Methylobacterium currus: one gene and its partner. The protein of the gene in region 2 interacts with the protein of the main gene of each other region in a pairwise test. Links are inferred from orthologs where the notes say so. Each region holds a gene or a part of one and is shown on either strand. Other genes may lie near its edges.

Evidence for each region. Proteins that work in one complex are often made in the same cells at the same time.
Region 1: the proteins of rplL (region 2) and parC interact in binary tests that used the Escherichia coli proteins (3 or more experiments, as listed by UniProt). The link is inferred for Methylobacterium currus from one-to-one orthologs.

What each region holds. Positions count from the first base shown.
Region 1 is NZ_CP028843.1:2,086,491-2,089,673, forward strand. What follows is about bases 106-3,071. They hold parC (DNA topoisomerase IV subunit A), read right to left. Parts: upstream 2,729-3,071; coding sequence 482-2,728; downstream 106-481. Other genes in these bases: DA075_RS09800 (hypothetical protein), read right to left, coding at 167-463; recO (DNA repair protein RecO), read right to left, coding at 2,837-3,071. In the rest of the region: more of recO, read right to left, coding at 3,072-3,183. UniProt on the Escherichia coli protein: Topoisomerase IV is essential for chromosome segregation; it is the principal protein responsible for decatenating newly replicated chromosomes. It relaxes supercoiled DNA.
Region 2 is NZ_CP028843.1:2,971,807-2,974,968, reverse strand. The notes cover bases 1-2,945. They hold rplL (50S ribosomal protein L7/L12), read right to left. Parts: upstream 1,690-2,945; coding sequence 1,312-1,689; downstream 1-1,311. Other genes in these bases: DA075_RS13875 (B12-binding domain-containing radical SAM protein), read right to left, coding at 2,781-2,945; rplJ (50S ribosomal protein L10), read right to left, coding at 1,741-2,274; rpoB (DNA-directed RNA polymerase subunit beta), read right to left, coding at 1-1,036. Also shown: more of DA075_RS13875, read right to left, coding at 2,946-3,162. UniProt on the Escherichia coli protein: The binding site for several of the GTPase factors involved in protein synthesis (IF-2, EF-Tu, EF-G and RF3). Is thus essential for accurate translation.

The sequences.
Region 1 (3,183 bases), 890 kb from region 2 along the record:
GCCCTTGGATGCGCCCGCGGGCCTCTCGGCGGTATGGCCTCCGCCGCGATCCGCGCCTTCCGCCGGTCGAGCCGGGCGGCGGATCGGCGCACCGCAACCACGCCGAGCACCGCGGCACCGCCGACGAGACATGGCACCAGAATCAGGGCGTAGGTCGTCAGGCTCATCATCGCAGGGTCGTCAACGTCAGCCTCGCACCGAAGTGTAGACCAACGCCGAGCACGAACCAAACGGCCATCAGCGCGAGGGTGAGCGCAGTGACGCGGCCCGTCGTTGCCATGGCGGCGGTGAGCGGGGCGACGATGCCCGTGATGGCGAAGCCGGCGGCCCCGATATTCATCAGGTTGGCGGTCAGCTTCACCTGCTCGTTGTGGACGAGGATGTCGCGGGCAAGCTGCGCCCGCTCGCGCTCCTCGTCGCCGTCCTCCTCACCCTCCTCGTCGGGTTGCAGCCCGCTCGCCATCCGCGATCCGGGCCCCGGTCACGGCCGGCCGGATTTGGGATAGCCCCGCGGCGCCATCGCCCCCGCGCCGCCGCGGTGCCCGACCCACTTCGCCAGTTCCTCGCCGGCTTCCGAGCGGGTGCGTCCGGCGCTGTCGGGCCAGGTCAGGCCGTCGGCGAGGCGGAAGATCACGACGGAGTCGAGCGTGCCGTCGCGGTACTTCTGCAGCCTTACGCCCTTGCCGCGGACCATCTCGGGAATCTCGGAGAGCGGGAACACCGTCATCAGCCGGTTGGTGCCGCAGACCGCGACATGATCGCCCTCCCCCACCTCGACGACGAGGCTCGCCGTCGCCGGCTCGTCGAGGCCGATCACCTGCTTGCCCTTGCGGGTATTGGCGACGAGCCCGTCGGCCGGCGTGACGAAGCCGCGCCCGTCGGTGGTGGCGAGCAAGAGCTTCACGCCGGGCTTGTGCGCCCAGACGGTGACGATCTCCGAGCCCTCGTCCATGTCGACCATCAGGCGGATCGGATCGCCGAAGCCGCGCCCGCCCGGGAGCTTGGCCGCCTCCAGGGTGAAGACCTTGCCGTTCGAGGCCAGCACCAGGATCTTGGCGGTGGTCTCGGTCGGGAAGCTGACCTTGAGGGTGTCGTCGCCCTTGAACTGCACGGCCGAGAGGTCGGCGACGTGGCCCTTGAGCGCCCGGATCCAGCCCTTCTGCGACACGATCACGGTGATCGGCTCGCGCTCGACCATCGCCTCGGAGAAGTCGATGCCGGAGGTGTCGGGCGGGTTCTCGAGGGTGGTGCGGCGGCGGCCGAGCGGCGTCTCGGGGCCGTAGGTCTTGCGCACCGCCCGGATCTGGGTCGCGATCGACTTCCACTGCTTGTCGTCGGAGCCGAGCAGGCCGTCGAGATCGGCCTTCTCCCTGGTCAGCGCGTCGTGCTCGCGCTTCAGCTCCATCTCCTCCAGCTTGCGCAAGCTGCGCAGGCGCGTGTCGAGGATGGCGTTGGCCTGCAATTCGGTCAGCTCGAAGACCCGCATCAGCTCGGCCTTCGGCTCGTCCTCCTCGCGGATGATCTGGATCACCCGGTCGAGGTCGAGATAGACGATGAGCAGGCCGCCGAGGATCTCGAGCCGGCGCTCGATCTGCGCGAGGCGGTGGCGGGAGCGGCGCTGCAGCACGACCCGGCGATGGTCGAGCCATTCGCGCAGCGCCTCGGCGAGGCCGATCACCCGCGGCACCGTACCGCCGACCAGCACGTTCATGTTGAGGGAGATTCGGCTCTCCAGCTCGGTCAGCCGGAACAGCGATTCCATCAGCATCACGGGATCGACGGTCCGCGAGCGCGGCTCCAGCACCACCCGCACGTCCTCGGCCGATTCGTCGCGCACGTCGGCGAGGAGCGGCAGCTTCTTCTCGTGCAGAAGCTCGGCCATCTTCTCGATCAGCCGGGCCTTCGGCACGCCGTAGGGAATCTCGGTGACGACCACCGCCCAGGTGCCGCGGCCGAGGTCTTCCTTCTGCCAGCGCGCCCGCACCCGGAATCCGCCGCGCCCGGTGCGGTAGGCCTCGGCGATCGAGGCCGCCGAATCGATCACGATGCCGCCGGTCGGGAAGTCGGGTCCCTTGACGAAGGTGGTCAGCTGCTCGGACGTCGCGGCCGGATGGGTGATGAGGTAGAGCGCGGCCTCGCACAGCTCCGCCACGTTGTGCGGCGGGATCGAGGTCGCCATGCCGACGGCGATGCCCTGCGAGCCGTTGGCGAGCAGGTTCGGGAAGGCCGCCGGCAGGACCACCGGCTCCTCTTCCTGCCCGTCGTAGTTGGGGCGGAAATCGACCGCGTCCTCGTCCATCCCCTCGAGGAGGAGGCGGGCGACCTCGGTCATCCGGCACTCGGTGTAGCGCTGGGCCGCCGGGTTGTCGCCGTCGATATTGCCGAAATTGCCCTGGCCGTCGACCAGGGGGTAGCGCTGGGCGAAGTCCTGCGCGAGGCGCACCAGGGCGTCGTAGACCGCGACGTCGCCGTGCGGGTGATACTTGCCGATCACGTCGCCGACGACGCGGGCGCACTTCTTGTAGGCGCTGCCCGGATCGAGGCGCAGCAGCCGCATCGCGTGCAGGATGCGGCGGTGCACGGGCTTCAGGCCGTCGCGGGCATCAGGCAGCGCCCGGTGCATGATGGTCGAGAGGGCGTAGGCGAGGTAGCGCTCCTCCAGCGCCGCCTTCAGGTCGACGTTCTCGATCCCGTCGCGGTCGGAGGGTGGCTCGAAGGGCTTTCCCATGGGCGGACGTCAACTCACGATTTCGGCGGTCTCAAGACCAGAACATAACACGAACATTTGCCGATTGCCAGGAACGGATAGCAACCCGTCCGTGCATTCGAACGAGGTTCAACCCGCCCCGGCGGTGCCGAGGGCGACGAAGCGCATCCGCTCCTCCGGCTCGGCAAGATCGCGCGGGCCCCAGATGTGCTGGTCGAGGAAATAACCCGTTAAGGTAAACCCTTGCTTGATGTCCCGCCCGGTCGGCACGTTGAGGCCGCTTCGGTCGGGCCGGTCGACCAGGAAGTCGGGCAGCGCCAGCAGCCGGTCGCGCCAGGGCTCGCCGGCGGCGGCGCTCACCGCCCGCCCGCTCTTCGGCGAGACGTAGGCGAGGTATTCGTTGGTGCCGGTGGCGGCGCAGGCCGAGAGGTCGAGCCCGAAGCCGAGTTCGGCCAGCATCGCGAGCTCGAAGCGCA
Region 2 (3,162 bases):
TGTCGAGGACCGGAATCTCCTCGATGCCGACATCGGTCAGGCCCTTGAGGACCTTCTCGCTGATCTCGTCGCCGGCCTCGGCGTAGATCTCGCCGGTCTTGTAGTTGACCATGTCCTCGGCGATGTACTGGCCGATCAGGTCGTCGTCGGTGGCGCGCAGGGCCTTCACGCCCTTCTCGGCGATCTGGCGGGCGTTGCGCGCGGTCAGCTTCTTGCCGGCCTCGAGCACCACCTCGCCCGAATCGGCGTCGATCAGGTCGGTCGAGGCCTTGAAGCCCTTCAGCCGCTCGGCATCGTAGGGCACGCGCCAGTCGCGCCCGTCACGGCTATACGTGACGCGGTTGTAGAAGGTCGACAGGATCTCCTCGCCGTCGAGGCCGAGCGCGAAGAGCAGCGAGGTGACGGGGATCTTGCGCTTGCGGTCGATGCGCGCGTGCACGATGTCCTTGGCGTCGAACTCGACATCGAGCCAGGAGCCGCGATACGGGATGATGCGCGCCGCGAACAGGAGCTTGCCCGAGGAGTGGGTCTTGCCCTTGTCGTGGTCGAAGAACACGCCCGGCGAGCGGTGCATCTGCGAGACGATGACGCGCTCGGTGCCGTTGACGATGAAGGTGCCGTTCTCCGTCATCAGGGGCATGTCGCCCATGTAGACGTCCTGCTCCTTGATGTCCTTGACCGACTTGGCGCCGGTATCGGGATCGACATCGAACACGATCAGCCGCAACGTCACCTTGAGCGGCGCGGCAAAGGTGATGCCGCGCTGGCGGCACTCGTCGACGTCGTATTTCGGCTGCTCGAAGGTGTACTTGACGAACTCGAGGAGCGCGGTCGAGGAGAAGTCGGAGATCGGGAAGACGGACTTGAAGACGGATTGCAGGCCCTCGTCGGCGCGGCCGCCCTCGGGCTCGTCCACCATCAGGAACTGGTCGTAGGACGCCTTCTGGACCTCGATGAGGTTCGGCATCTCGGCGACTTCCCGAATCTTGCCGAAGAACTTGCGAATGCGCTTGCGACCGACCAGCGTGTTGGCCATGGGTTGACCTCGCTCCTCATCCACCGCTTATACGGCCCCGGTGGGACGCCAGCCGAATCGCGCCGGCATCAGACCTGCCTTGGGACCGCGCGGACCGCCCGTGCACCGGCTGCCCGCAACCTTTGAAAACTGATATGGTGATCCGTACCCCGGATCCCGAGGGGGTGCGCCGAAAGCGACCATAGCCCGCGAGCGCGAGGCCCGCGGGCTGGTGGCCCCGGATCGGCCGAGACCGGATCCGGAGCACGAGGCGGGCCGGAAGGCCCGCCATCGCCTTACTTGAGCTCGACCTTGGCGCCGGCCTTCTCGAGCTGGGCCTTGAGCTTGGCGGCGTCGTCCTTGGACACGCCTTCCTTGACCGGCTTCGGAGCGCCCTCGACCAGGTCCTTGGCCTCCTTGAGGCCGAGGCCGGTGATCGCGCGGACCTCCTTGATGACCTCGATCTTCTTGTCGCCGGCGGAGGCGAGCACGACCGTGAACTCGGTCTGCTCCTCGACCGGGGCGGCAGCGGCGCCACCGGCCGGGCCGGCGGCGACGGCAACGGCGGCAGCCGCCGAGACGCCCCACTTCTCCTCGAGCATCTTCGCGAGCTCGGCAGCCTCGAGAACGGTCAGCGAGGAGAGGTCGTCGACGAGCTTGGCAAGATCAGCCATTTTTCACTTCCTGATGTTGTCGGTTTGAACGGTTTGGTCTCGAACAGCCCGTTAGGCCGCTTCGTCGGTCTGGGCGTCGCCGGTCTTGGCGTAGGCCCCGAACACGCGCGCGAGCTTGGCGGCCGGCGCGTTGACGACCTGAGCGATCTTGGTCGCGGGAGCCTGGACCAGGCCCACGATCTTGGCGCGCAGTTCGTCCAGGGACGGCAGCGAGGCCAGGGCCTTCACGCCGTCGGCGTTCAGGGCGGTCTTCCCCATGGCTCCGCCGAGGATGACCAGCTTCTCGTTGGCCTTGGCGAAGTCCACCGCCACCTTCGCGGCCGCGACCGGATCGCTCGAATAGGCGAGCAGGGTCGGGCCCTTCAGGAGGGGCTGAATGGAGGCGACGTCCGTGCCTTCGAGAGCGATGTTGGCGAGGCGGTTCTTCGCGACCTTCACGGTGGCGCCGGCCTGCTTCATCTGCGAGCGCAGCTTCTGCATGTCGGCGACCGTGAGGCCCTTGTAGTGGGCCACGACGACGACGGAGGTGTTCGCGAACACCCCGTTGAGCGTCGAGACGAGATCAGCTTTAGCTGCTCTGTCCACCTTGGCTCTCTCCGGTTGGCGGAACCCGGATGGGCCCCGCCGGTTGCACTTGCCGCCCAGGATGAGCCGGGGCCTTCACGCGAAGACCGCGACGTCCTGAACGACGCTTCACGGCCCTGCCCCCGATGCCAAGGACCGGTGCGGTCCCTCGCCTCGGGCGAGATGGTTCAAACCGACGCCTCGCCGGCCTATACGGCCATCGAGGCGGTGAAACTCGGTCTTCCCCGTCTGTGCAGGCTTTGCGGTTTAAGCCGGCGGATGCCAGCGCCTGCAGTCTCGGACAGGACATGGCCGGACGGGGCGCGAGGGGTTGCCCCCTGAGCCCTTCCGGCCACTTTGGTCACCCGGTTGCCCGGGGACCTCTCTCAAGGACCGGCCGGAAGGCCGAATCCTTTCGATCTCGGAAACGTGGAGCCGGGTCTATAGCGGCGTGCAAACGGCCTGCCAAGTACCCGGACCAGGGAAATTCGGTCGCAGGGGCGAATTTCCGTCAGTGCCTCGACCTGTCACGCCGCCTGCCGGGCCCCTGCCCTCGCCGCGGCCTCCGCCTTCGCCTTGTCCTGCGCGGCGTAGAACGAGGCGTTGTGCTCGCCGCGCAGGGCCTCGCGGGTGAAGCGGATCAGGTGGTGGGCGACGAAGCCCATGTTGAACACCGCCTCGATCTGCCCGCGCTTGAGGGCGTGAGCGGCCGCGCGCCAGAACGGCTTGCGGTAGTCGGAGAACAAGCCGACCCGGGTGATGATGTTGAAGCCAAGGATCAGCCCGCGACGCAGGTTGGTCAGGGTCAGCTTGCCCGCCGTCGGCGTGGTGATCCGGTGCGGATAGGTGACGTCGCACTGCCGCTTGAAGCGCTCGAACAGCTGCTCGGGCGAGTAGGCATGGGCGATG